One region of the Enterococcus silesiacus genome, then DNA from elsewhere that is predicted to be linked to it. Evidence: riboswitches for the same ligand, from Rfam matches in the RefSeq annotation. Region 1 holds a riboswitch; each other region holds the start of a gene.
What was found. Region 1 has a riboswitch for magnesium ahead of RV15_RS08110 (LCP family protein). Riboswitches for the same ligand answer to the same signal wherever they lie in the genome.
Positions count from the first base shown of each region.

Region 2: another riboswitch for magnesium. It lies ahead of RV15_RS09300 (phosphatase PAP2/LCP family protein); the one in region 1 lies ahead of RV15_RS08110 (LCP family protein).
Region 3: another riboswitch for magnesium. It lies ahead of RV15_RS02045 (FtsW/RodA/SpoVE family cell cycle protein); the one in region 1 lies ahead of RV15_RS08110 (LCP family protein).
Region 4: another riboswitch for magnesium. It lies ahead of RV15_RS13380 (MgtC/SapB family protein); the one in region 1 lies ahead of RV15_RS08110 (LCP family protein).

Region 1 is NZ_JXLC01000009.1:91,291-94,482, forward strand. Features, by position in the region: gene RV15_RS08105 (FAD-dependent oxidoreductase) at 1-216, opposite strand, end outside; gene RV15_RS08110 (LCP family protein) at 373-1,287, opposite strand; M-box (ykoK) riboswitch at 1,459-1,627, opposite strand; gene RV15_RS08115 (DUF4303 domain-containing protein) at 1,893-2,390, shown strand; gene RV15_RS08120 (DUF4809 family protein) at 2,519-2,911, opposite strand; gene RV15_RS08125 (YusW family protein) at 3,136-3,192, shown strand, end outside.
Region 2 is NZ_JXLC01000011.1:101,194-104,385, reverse strand. Features, by position in the region: gene RV15_RS09300 (phosphatase PAP2/LCP family protein) at 1-1,261, opposite strand, end outside; M-box (ykoK) riboswitch at 1,530-1,697, opposite strand; gene RV15_RS09295 (ABC transporter ATP-binding protein) at 1,870-3,192, opposite strand, start outside.
Region 3 is NZ_JXLC01000002.1:179,833-183,024, reverse strand. Features, by position in the region: gene RV15_RS02050 (glycoside hydrolase family 3 protein) at 1-702, opposite strand, end outside; M-box (ykoK) riboswitch at 1,007-1,176, shown strand; gene RV15_RS02045 (FtsW/RodA/SpoVE family cell cycle protein) at 1,454-2,632, shown strand; gene RV15_RS02040 (FtsW/RodA/SpoVE family cell cycle protein) at 2,629-3,192, shown strand, end outside.
Region 4 is NZ_JXLC01000021.1:19,104-22,295, forward strand. Features, by position in the region: gene mgtA (magnesium-translocating P-type ATPase) at 1-699, opposite strand, end outside; gene RV15_RS13375 (GNAT family N-acetyltransferase) at 864-1,361, opposite strand; gene RV15_RS13380 (MgtC/SapB family protein) at 1,394-2,104, opposite strand; M-box (ykoK) riboswitch at 2,596-2,766, opposite strand; gene RV15_RS13385 (hypothetical protein) at 2,923-3,192, opposite strand, start outside.

The DNA of each region.
Region 1 (3,192 bases):
CGAAATTTCATTGTTTACTAATTCTTGTTCTGAAATAAATTGAGCCGTTTCAATTGGATCGATCATTTCATTAAAATAAAGATTGATGCCGCCAGGTAAATAACCGATCGTTCGCTGTTTATCGATCAATTGAATTTCAGCTTTTGGATGTTTTTTTCTGATCGCTAAAGCAGCTGATACTCCAGCAAATGAAGCCCCAATAATCACTACTTTCATAGTAAAAACCTTCCTTCTAACAAAGTAAACCGTTTTCTTAAAGAATAGCATACACATGCTCTTATCGCATAGAAATAAGCTGATTTGTTTACCTGTCTACAAAAAAATGATCTACCTACTCAGTATAAAATGAGTAAGCAGATCATCAGTCTACTATTAATTATCTTTCATAAAATCCTGAATTGCTTCAGCATTCTGTTGTTCATCAAGTTCGATGACACTTCCAGATTCTGTGTAATCATTAAAGTTCCATGATCCTTCTACCGGAACAGATAACGATTTTAATGGCTTCACGTTTCCAGAAAGGAAATCTTTCGCCAAATCAATCAATAAACTGGTTGGCACATTTGTATCGATTTTTCCAACCATTTTCCCTGCAACCTGAGGCAATTCCCAGACTGGAATCAAATCTTTAGACTGCTCAACTAAAGCATCCATTACTTGCTGTTGCCGTCTGATTCGACCAAAATCGCCTTCTTCATCCATTCTAAAACGAGCATACTGCAATAGGCTGTTACCATGCAAAGTTTGTTTTCCTTTTAGAATATCCACACCATCTAAGTTGATATCTTTTTCGGAATCGATCGTGACCCCTTTGGGATAAAGTTCATCGATAATATCACTGAACTCTTTAAAATCCATCACGACATAATAATTGATTGGTAAATCAAAATTCGTTTTCAGTACATCTTTAGTCATTTGTGCGCCGCCATATGCGTAGGCTGCGTTTATTTTATCTAGTCCGCCATCAGGAAATGTGACATAACTGTCTCTCATAATCGAAATCAATTTAGGCTGTTTGGTTTTCCCATCATAGTGCGCAACCATTAACGTATCTGAACGCCCTTGATCTTCATCATCATCTCTAGAGTCATTCCCTACAACCATGACCGTCAATTCTTTATCACTCGTTTGTTCATCACCAGTAAAGTTTTGATTCTTATTAGGAAGTTTTGATTCACTCTCTTCTTTGGCCGTTTGAAATGAAATAGCCGCATAACAGCCAACACTCACAGCCACCAGGAGAATCGTTAACAAGGTAATAATCATTATTTTTACAGATTTTTTCATTATTTATTCCTTTCTACACATAAAAGTTGGGTAGGTTACTCTAGCCCTTGAAACTAGGTAATTTCAAGGTTTCCTTGGATAAAAGAAAAATCCCTCACCAAGAACACTCAGCGAAGGGATTAGATTACAGGGTTAAATTTATGACATCTGCCATTTATTTTCAACTTACCTTGATCTTCTCTTCGTTGAGTTTTAGCACTATATAACGTAAAAAGCATTGCCTTTAGCTACTTTGAAAAACGCCTTAATTCGACGAATTTTGTCCTACCCGTACCTGTCTTTCGACATTTCTGAGCAGTAGCCTATGTTTATATAGGAGCCTCACCTAACAAGTATTTAATTCATTTTAAACTATAAGCGTATCGAATCACAAAGTCAAATTAAATTTTATCGAAACGATTCGCTTGACCAACTATGTTATTAAACAAAAATGACGCTACATTTAGCACTGCTGTGGCTACTTCAAACAATAACAAGACTTTTAACCTAAACAAATCTTTATACTTTCTTAAAACATCTATTTTAGATCAATTATCATGTTTAGATAGACATTCACCGCATTATCTGTTTCAATGTTTAAAAGACAAAGCACTTGGAGGTCACCCATGGAAAATTTTTTAGAAAAACAACAGGAATTTTTTTTCAATTTTTTGACTGATAGTATTGATAACTTTCTATTGGAGCAAACGGATGAAACATTTTATGCCTTTGCATTAGACTGTAATATTCATGAAGAAGGAGAAATAAACCTTTGTATCAACTCGGTCGATCTTTGGCAAGAAACAACGAATTATTATACAAATAAAGGCTCTAATGAATCCCAACTAAACGACATGAAATATAACGCTCGTGACTGGGATGAAGATCAACGGATCGCTTCACTTCATTTATTTGATGATTGGGTGGAAGACGATCAAGATATTGAGACTGTTCTTGAATGGCTTTGCCAACAAATCGTCCTCTTAACTGATAGCGAAACGTTTGAACGAATCAAGAAAACAGAAGACTTCAAGTTATTTGTTTACGATCATAACGAAAACAGCTCTGACTCACAAGAACGGTTTGAAAAGCTATCTACATCAGACTATTTTCAAGTAGACTAACCATAAAAATAAATTTTATGAGTTTTTCCCTCCTATTAACTGGCAGTTTTGTTTATAAAAAGCAGTGGCTGTGAAACAAAAATTCACTTTTGTTTCACAGCCTAAACTTAACCTGTTCTTTTGATCTTCTAAAAACTAAAAGCTAATTCTTCAATCTTAAAAAGAGTCACTAGAAGTTCATTGACTTTTTCTGCTAATTTATTTTCATCGATAATCTGATCTTTTGTTTCTATTTTTGCTGTATCATTTGAATAGGTCAGAAAATCATATTCTTCTTTAAGTGTCACTTGGTAATTTTCTTTTTTGTATAGTGTATAGTCATCAATAACATCCATCTCATATTCTCGTTTATAGCCATTTTTTAAAACAATCGCTGTTATCAAAGAATTGACAGTCAATGTTTCTAACGGAATCATTTGATCCTCGATCATCAACATATAATTTTCATCCTCAATAATTCCACAAGCATTACAGCCTCCATCTAATAAATTAACTGTTTTAGTAATTGTCGCTTTTTTCATTAGTACAGATCCTTTCTGATACTTTCATCATGTCTCATCCCATTATATCAAAAATCAGACTTCATAAAAAATATATTTTCTTTAGATAAATGCTTCCAATTATTAATATATTTTAAACATTATGAGAAATCACTCATATATATTTACTTTATATTTAGTTTGGATAATAATATAAGTAAGCTACTATTTATAAAACAGTAGTAAAAAAGAGGAGGTATTTTTTTATGAAACTTTTTAAAGGTATGATGGTTGCAGGTTTAGCAATCAGTTTATGTTCCGCT
Region 2 (3,192 bases), on a different contig from region 1:
AATCACCTAGTGGATCTTCATAGCGCATTCGTGCATATTGTAACGTTTCCCAACCACCTAAATGTTGCTTTCCTTTTGGATAATGAATCCCTTCGGCGTCAAATTCAAAATCATTATTCACTGTCACACCACCGACAGCATCACTCAAAGCCGCTAAACCGTCCATATTAATGACAAAATAATGATTGATTGGAATCTCTAAATAATGCTCGACGGTTTCGATCATCATCTCATCGCCACCGAAAGAATGTGCGTGATTGATTTTGTCATAAACGCCATCTTTACCGATAATCTCTACATATGCATCTCGTGGAATACTAGTAATCGTTGTTTTCTTCAATTGATTATTGACAGTTGCGACCATTATCGTGTTTGCTCGAAAATCTGTTTTTCGCTTTGAATCATTTGCAATACCTAAAAGTAAAAAACTAACTGGCTCACTCTTGCCTAGCTCTACAGATTTGGTTTCTCGATTTAGTGGTTGATACATTTTATCCGCTGTCTGTTGAACGTTTTTGAACACGTTGGCACCATATACTGAGGCCCCGGCAACGATTAGTAAAAGGAACGTTAAAAATCCTAAAATTGTTTTCTGAATAAATCTTTTTTTAGAATCCGTTGTTGCAAATTTTCTGCTTAGATAAAATCTTTGCAGGCAAATATATGAAAGACTTACCCAAGCATAACTTAAAAGAAAACCGCCAATTACATCACTAGGATAATGCACTCTTAAATAAATTCGACTTAAACCTATCACAAGAGCATAAATGATCAGTCCATTTTTTAATAATCGATAATTTGGGGATTTTGTTTTGTAAATCGCTTGGACACTCAACAGAATCGAACATACCAAGCACATCGCCAAAAGAGAATGCCCGCTTGGAAAACTATAGGACGTTTTTTCAACCAATTGTGTGACATTGGGTCTTGTTCGGGCAACCAGATGTTTGATAATAAAACCTAAAGCACTGACAACTAAGACATTGCTGCTCATCCAAATTGCCAACAATTTATGTTTATTTCGCCATAAACCAAATGAAACGAGCAAACTTATGATAAAAACAGGAACAATCGTTGCAATTTTAGCAAAGACGATCACAAAATCAGTGATTCGCTCATTGGGTTTCCAATCAAATCGATAAATCGCAGCATCTAAATTGTTAAACCATGAGACATTTTTTACCACTAATAAGGTTAGTACTGAAAAGAATACAATGCTTAATATAGTAGGCGTAAATGTTTTTTCTTTCAATTTATTCATGTAATAAATCCCTTCAATCTTATATTCAATCTGATCATAAGCTCACAATTAGTCTACTTGAATATCTAGCAACAATAGTGATAAAGTAAAAACCGCTGGAACTTATTCTCCCAATAAATAGCAGCGAAGTATTCAGCGATTATTTCCGTCAAAGAGCACTCCTAAAAAACGCAGGCAGATAACTAAGACGTTAAAAATGAAGGAAATAGACAGGCTATTTACTAAAATAAAAAAAGTCAAACATTTTTTCCTAAGACGTTTGACTTTCAATCAATCTCATCGTCTGAGTTTTAGCACTATACAACGTAAAGAAAAATTCTTAGCTATTTTATGAAAAGCCTTAATTCGACAATTCTTGTTTTACACATTGGCGTCTTTCGACGTTTCTGCGCAATAGCCTATGTTTGTATAGGAGCCTCACCTAACAAGGTTATTTATCTATTTATTTTGTATAAAGAATACCGCTGGAAAGAGTTTTATTCAAGTTATTTTAAGCGTCTTTATTTTTTCTTAATTTAAAATTAAGTAAATTTATGGCACCATTTTTTTGAGTAAAGAAAAAAGCACTCATCAAAATAATTTTGACAAGCGCTTCTTTTAACTATTTGTTACTCGTCTAACTCTTCAAACTGAGAGTTATAAAGTGACGCATAGTAACCACCTTCAGCAAGTAATTCTTCATGTGTTCCTTGTTCTTTGATATCGCCATCTTGCATATACAAAATCTTATCTGCATCTTTGATCGTTGATAAACGGTGAGCGATAACAAATGACGTACGACCAGCCATTAAGTTATTCATGGCCCCTTGGATCAAACCTTCTGTTCTTGTATCAACAGATGATGTTGCTTCATCAAGAATCAAAATCGGTTTGTCCGCTAAAATAGCACGAGCAATGGTTAACAATTGTTTTTGACCTTGGGAAATATTTGACGATTCTTCATTTAATTCCATGTTATAGCCGCCAGGTAATGTTTGGATAAAGTGGTGAACATGAGCGGCTTTAGCCGCTTCATAAACTTCTTCATCCGTGGCATCTAAACGACCATAACGTAAGTTTTCCATAATGGTTCCTTTAAATAACCAAGTATCTTGTAAAACCATCCCAATATTTTTACGTAAATCTGCACGGTTAAAGTCTTTGATATTATGACCATCGATTTTAATTGCACCCGAAGTCACATCGTAAAAACGCATCAATAGTTTAACCATTGTTGTTTTACCTGCACCAGTTGGTCCAACGATTGCCACTGTTTGGCCTGGATCAACATGTGAACTGAAATCATTGATAATGATTTTATCTGGCGTATAACCAAAACGAACATGTTCAAAGTCGACCATTCCTTTGGCTTTATCGATTTTAACTGGATTTGGTACTGTTTGCGCTTCTTCGTCCTCTTCAAGGAATTCAAAGACACGTTCAGCCGCTGCTGCCATTGATTGAAGTAAGTTAGATACTTGAGCCAATTGCGCAATAGGTTGTGTTAAGTTACGAACGTATTGGATAAACGCTTGGATATCTCCAACTGTAATCGTTCCGTTATAAGCTAAAATCCCACCAAAAATTGCTACCGCAACATACCCTAAATTTCCAACAAAGTTCATGATCGGTTGCATCAAACCAGAAAGAAATTGTGATTTCCAAGCTGATTTAAATAAAACATCATTTTGTGTTTTAAATTCTTCAAGAGAGTTTTCTTCATCATTGAATAAACGTACGATATTGTATCCGCCGATTGTTTCTTCGACTTTACCATTAATCACCCCAAGATATTCTTGTTGTGTTTTAAAGTATTTTTGCGAATTTTTCACAACAATTAAAATCAAGATCATTGAAATCGGTACGATCAAAATAGCAATCCCTGTCATTTGCACGGAAATTGATAGCATCATCACGATAACCCCAATGATGGTAAAGACTGATGTAATCAA
Region 3 (3,192 bases), on a different contig from region 1:
TGTCGCTAAATCAATTTGTGGTGATAAGGCTGTCGTAATCCCTAACGCTCGATACTCCTTACTAGCAATTTCTCCAAATTGCCTAACCAATTCAGGATCAAACGCCGCAGCCAAGCCTAATTGTTCTGGCCATTTTGAAATATCCCCGCCAGCACCTGCATTAAACTCTGTATCTGCATTTGTGCTGTGTCTCGGATCAGAACTAACATTTACCGGTATACCTAAATCTAAGCTTTCTGCCATGGCTTGTAAATTATTGGTCCATTCCGCAGCGATTTTGGGAGAGTCGACTATTGTTAATAACACATGACGGATATGATCCTCTTTTAAAAACTCTTTTTGCTGATCCGTCAACTTGGCAAGCGAACCATTGTATTCGTCTAACGTTTTTCCGTTATATGTTCCAGAAAACATCTTAACAAAATGATTTTGCTTTTTAGAAACAGTTTGGTGCCTGCTGTACAGCATTAAACCTGCAATTTGTTCAACAGATAATTTCATTACTAGGTCTTCTATTCTTTCTTCAAGCGGTAAACGCCAATCTTCATATGGATCTAACACCCCATTTTGATTCAAATCCTTAAACGCAAAACCATCTTTTTCAATCAGAGAAACACCAGAATTTTCAGCATAGCCAAGGGTTGCCCCATTTTCATTTTCAACAAGTATCCAATTTCCTTGAGACGTTTTTTTATAGCTCATTTCATTTCCTCCCATTTCTGCGTTAAAGTAAACGCATACTTTTCCTCTTCTATCTTACAATGTTTTGCAACTAGAAGCGATAGTCATTTTTGATTTAGAGATTTTTTACTTACTTAAGAAAGGGTAAAGAAAATTTCCCGTGCTATTTGTTTAATAAATTGGCGATTCTTGGTAGAAGCCTCTAGCAGATAGATGCCTTCCATTAAAATAGCACTGATTCTTTATTTCGAGCAGTTATATTATAAAAAAATTAACATTTATCGCATTGACTTAAATGCAGTTATTCACTATATTTAAGGCGATCTGAATAACTTGTTAGGTGAGGCTCCTATGGAAACACAGGCTACTGCTCAAAAATGTCGAAAGACAGGAATGGGTAGGACAGGAATTGTCGAATTAAGGCTTTTCACAAAGTAGCTAAAAGCTCTGCTTTTTACGTTTCATAGTGCTAAAACTCAACGATGAGAATGATGAAAAGCTCTATTTGTGCTGAATTCAATCCCCCTTCGCTGAGTTATTTAGGCGAAGTTTTTTTGTATTGATCAATAATGTTGTCAGCTTTAACTATCTAGGAGGTGAAAAAAATAGAAACAAAGAAATCTTACCGGAGAGACGCTGATTTTCTTTGTCGTTATGAAGCTTACTTCATCATTAGCCCAAGCAAAAAGAACTTTTTATACCACTATCAAAGTCGATTCCTAATGCAAACTTTATTTGATGATCAATTAAAATGATTAGCGAGGAAGAGAACATGAAGCACCCAAAAAAATTATCTAAACTACACTATTTAGACTTTTATATTTTGATTCCTTATTTGATTCTTTGTATCGTGGGTATTTTAATGGTCTATAGCTCTAGCTCTTACCATTTACTTGATAGTGAGCTTGGAACTGCCAGTAAAGCGATCAAGCAAACGACCTATTTTGCTTTCAGTCTAGTCTGTATGAGTTTTGTTTACCGAATCAATCTCACTATTTTTCGTAAACCAAAAATAATGCATTTTATACTTATCTTGACCTTTCTTACGCTTATCGCGTTGCCGTTAATTGGGACAAGTGTTGGAGGTGCAAAACGTTGGATCAACCTAGGTGTGCTTTTATTTCAACCATCTGAATTAGTTCCTCTTGTGCTAGTGCTTTATCTAGCTGCAAACTTAGCTAAAAATGACACGTTAGTACCCTTTTCTTTTAAACATCATAGGAACTCACTATTAATTTCAGTCTTCTTTATGTTTTTGGTCGCGCTTCAACCGAACATCGCTGGAGCATCAATGATTTTTATTTTGGTTTTCGTATTATTTTTATCAAGCGGACTCTCTCCTTGGTTTATGTCATTAGCCTTGATTGGCTTTGTTGTCATAAAACGATTGGGTACGATGCTATTATTGTCACTTCCAACTAACTGGATGCCGCAAAAGTTTAGTTATCTAGTCACGCGGTTTGAAGTCATGCAAAACCCCTTTATTGATCCAACCGGTAAAGGATTCCAAACCTCAAATGCCTATTATGCAATGCATAACGGTGGATTTTTCGGCCGTGGTTTAGGCAACAGTATTCAGAAAAAAGGATTTTTACCAGCAGCAGATACAGATTTTATTTTTGCCATTTGCATTGAGGAATTAGGGTTGCTTTTTTCTTTAGGTATTTTATTTTTGGTCTTTTCGATTGTCGGACGCCTATTTTTATTGGCAATAAAATCAAAATCACTCTATTACTCTTATCTTTACATCGGTTGCGGAATGTTGCTTTGTCTGCAAGTCGCTGTAAATGTCGGTAGCCTCTTAGGTTATATTCCCATGACAGGCTTAACGTTTCCATTTATTAGTTACGGTGGCTCTAGTTTATTAATACTAAGTGTCACGCTTGGTATTGCCTTGAATGCTCGCGGCACCGAAATAAGAGAAAGCGTTTGGCTAGGAGGGATGGTATGAGAAAAAGCGTTATTTCAAAAAATGAAGCAGTGAATTATGCTCTACTCTTACCTGTTTTCCTGTTGATACTCGTTGGATTCATCGCTCAATATGGTGCATTTAATGCGGATCCGGCAGTTGAGTCAATTACACCTTTATTGAAAAAACAGCTTTTGTGGGCTCTTTTAGGAATCGGTGCAATGTTTGCTACGATGGTCATTCCAATAAAATATTTATGGAAAGCAACACCTGTACTTTACGGCTTATCCCTGTTTTTGATGGGATTACTTGTGAAATTCCACGATCCTGTTATGGCAGCAGCAACTGGAACAAAGCGTTGGCTTCGTTTAGGACCGTTTTCCTTTCAGCCTTCAGAATTTATGAAGCTTGGCTATATTTTAATGTTAGCTTATATCGTAACGAGAAGAAGACAAAAATCTTCAATCGCTTCGACTTTAAAAGAGGATTTTCGATTGTTGGGTGAATTATCTCTTGTCAGTCTACCTGTTCTAGCGTTAATGTTTTATCAAAAAGATTTTGGAACAAGTTTAGTCTTTATTTCAATTTTCCTAGGTATAGTA
Region 4 (3,192 bases), on a different contig from region 1:
TGTTTCAACACTGTTCACCTTTAGTTTATAGTCTGCTCTTTTTTCTACTGGATAACTTTCACCTGTCATAGCTGATTGAGAAACAAATAAATCTTTGGTTTTCATTAATCGTATATCTGCCGGAATCATATCTCCTGCTGACAATTTTACGATATCTCCGCAAACAATTTCTTCTATGGGAAGTTCTACTGTTTTTTTTCTGCGAACGACAGTTGCTGTAACTTTTACTAAATTATTCAATTTTTCTGCTGCTTGATTTGATTTAACCGATTGAATCAGGGTCATTGTTCCACTGATCAAGACCATCGCTAAAATAATCAAAACACCAACAAGATCACGATCCTCAGGCGCTGCAATCACATAATCAGTGATGAACGAAATGATTGCTAATGTAAGGAGGACAATCGTAAAAGGGGTAAAATATGCTTTGATTATCTCAACAATCAATGGTGTTTTTTTACCATGTGTAATGATATTTTCTCCGTACTTTTCTCTTGATAGGATGGCTTGCTGATGCGTTAGTCCTCCTTTAGAAGATTTAAAATACGTTATGATATTTTCAATTGAGTTTCTTGCAAAATATTCATACGATTGATTGCTCTTTTTTGATACTAATTCTCTTTTCTCCATTTGTTTCTCCTTCTTTCTAAAACTCTGATTATTGAAATCAAAAACGATTGTCAGAACACAATCATTCATTTGATTTCAATGATATTGTATTTTTTAGGGAACGGACTCATGGAAAAAGAGAGGCTGTTATCGGAGGAAGTTACTTGACTATACTAGAAACAAATAGACAATAGTATTCACATATCTTTAACAACGGTTTCTTTTTACATAAGTCCTTGATCATCTGACTACTGTCATCCATTTGTTTCCATCTCCTTTAGCGTTATATGTTTAATAATTCCAAGCTTGCCTATATTATTTTTAGCGTAAAACCTTTTCTCGAATTTTTTTAAAATCACTTGTCCATCTGAATACGCACACCCGACACTTTGATACCCAAAATGATCATAAAAACCCCAAGCTTGCTTACGTCCAGTTAAAAATACAGATTGAAAGTTCATCAGCTCTGCAATTCTTTCAGCAGATTCAAGCAATTTTTTTCCTAGGCCAAACCCTTGATAGCTTTCATCGATAGCCACTTGTTTGATTTGAGCTGCTGTTTGAGTTTTCATTGAAAGAAGTAATGTTCCCACCACTCTTCCATCAATCATCGCTGCCATATGGATGTCCTTTTTTTCATTTAAGGGTAAGTCATTAATCCAAGCTTTACCTGCACTTGTTTTTAGCAACTGGTTTCTTAACTTTATTCCTGCCCAATATTCTTCACTATTCCAATTTACGATTTTCACCATCGCTGCTTTACCATGTTGATTCCTCCATTCTTTTAGTTATTCATTTGATTAATCTCGATGATTTCTGAAAGCTGAGATAATTCTGAAATGATCGTATTGACAGCAAGTGTGCCATTTCTTGTCGCTTCGATTTCCAAAAATAGTCGGACTTTTTTTCCTGCTAGGTCTGTACAAGAAAACTTAGTAAATGTTAAACAATATTTATCTAACAATTGGATGATTTCTGTTCTAAGCATGACCTCACAAGTATTACTCGCAATCACTGAAAGATAATGGATCGACTCTATTTGTTTGTCTTCTCTTTGAACCGTGTAATCATCTATTTTGAGAGATAAATTTCTTAACAGGATATTGACTAACATTAAAACAACCGCACAAAGGACTCCTTCAATCACAAACCCAGCTCCAATCATGCTACCAACTGCTGCTGAACACCATAAAGTTGCCGCTGTATTGATACCTGTCACACTAAACCCTTCTCTTAAAATCACTCCCCCAGCAAGAAAACCGATCCCACTAACTACTTGTGCTGCTATTCTTGTCGGACTACTATCGTCTTGGATCAATGTAGACAATGAGACAAATTGACACGAACCAAATGTCACTAAAGTCATCGTTCTCATACCAGCTAATTTTTTCCGCCATTGTCTTTCTGCTCCAATAATCATTCCGGCAAAAATACTAGCAATAATACTGATTAAAAATGCATAAGTTTGCTCCTTTCTTAGATTTGCTTGTTGGATGTTAGGCTTTTTGGTCTTATCTTTCGTGGCTTACTAAGGAATGCTCACTATCTGCTTCATCATTTTGGAGAAATTTGTTGTTTCTTTTAATGGATTACTTCTCTCCCTTTGGTCGCCAAATACTGTTCATCATCTACTCTGGTCCTTGTTTAATCATAGTGGGTCTATTCTTAAAGCTTTTAGAATTTGATACAGTCGTAACGAATTATGGTGATTCAGGACTAAGGTTACTTCTCTCCCTTTGGTCGCCAAGTACTGTTCATCATCTACTCTGGCCCTTGTTTAATCATAGTGGGTCTATTCTTAAAGCTTTTAGAATTTGATACAGTCGTAACGAATTATGGTGATTCAGGACTAAGGTTACTTCTCTCCCTTTGGTCGCCAAGTACTGTTCATCATCTACTCTGGCGAAGCCAATCGTAGTGATTCACAGCAAAAACCTTCCGCCAAAACTCAGCGGAAGGTCATAAATAGGCGCACAAAAAAAAGCCTGCATGATCTAGTCGTTGAGTTTTGGCACTATACAACGTAAAAAGCAGAGCTTTTAGCTACCTTATGAAAAGCCTTGTAATCGACAATCCCTGTTCTACCCATTGGCATCTCTCGATGTTTTTGGGCAGTAGCCTGTGTTTGTATAGGAGCCTCACCTAACAAATCTATTTAGTTATCTTACAGGTGAAACTATACCATCATTTTAAAATGACTGTCAACACTTTTATTTAAATTTTATTTTTTAATCATTTCAAATATCAAAAAAACAGACACTAAAAACGTATGTTTTTTTACGTTTTCAGTCATCTGTTTTTTTAAATTTTTTATTAAATTTTTTCTACTTTCACAACTGAATTACCAGCAACTTGTGGTGGGATCGACATCGTCATAGCAGGTAAATCAACCAAAGTAAATTGGACCTTATCCCCTGCTTTCAAATTTTCTTCTGTAACATCATCAGCTAATTGGTTTGTTGAGACATTTAAAATAACTCCCTCATTTTTCATCATACCAAGGATTTTTTCGGGATCTTCAATTGCTTTGACCTCATTTAAAACCAAGCGAATCGATTGATCCACCGTTTCGTTTTTCTTCGC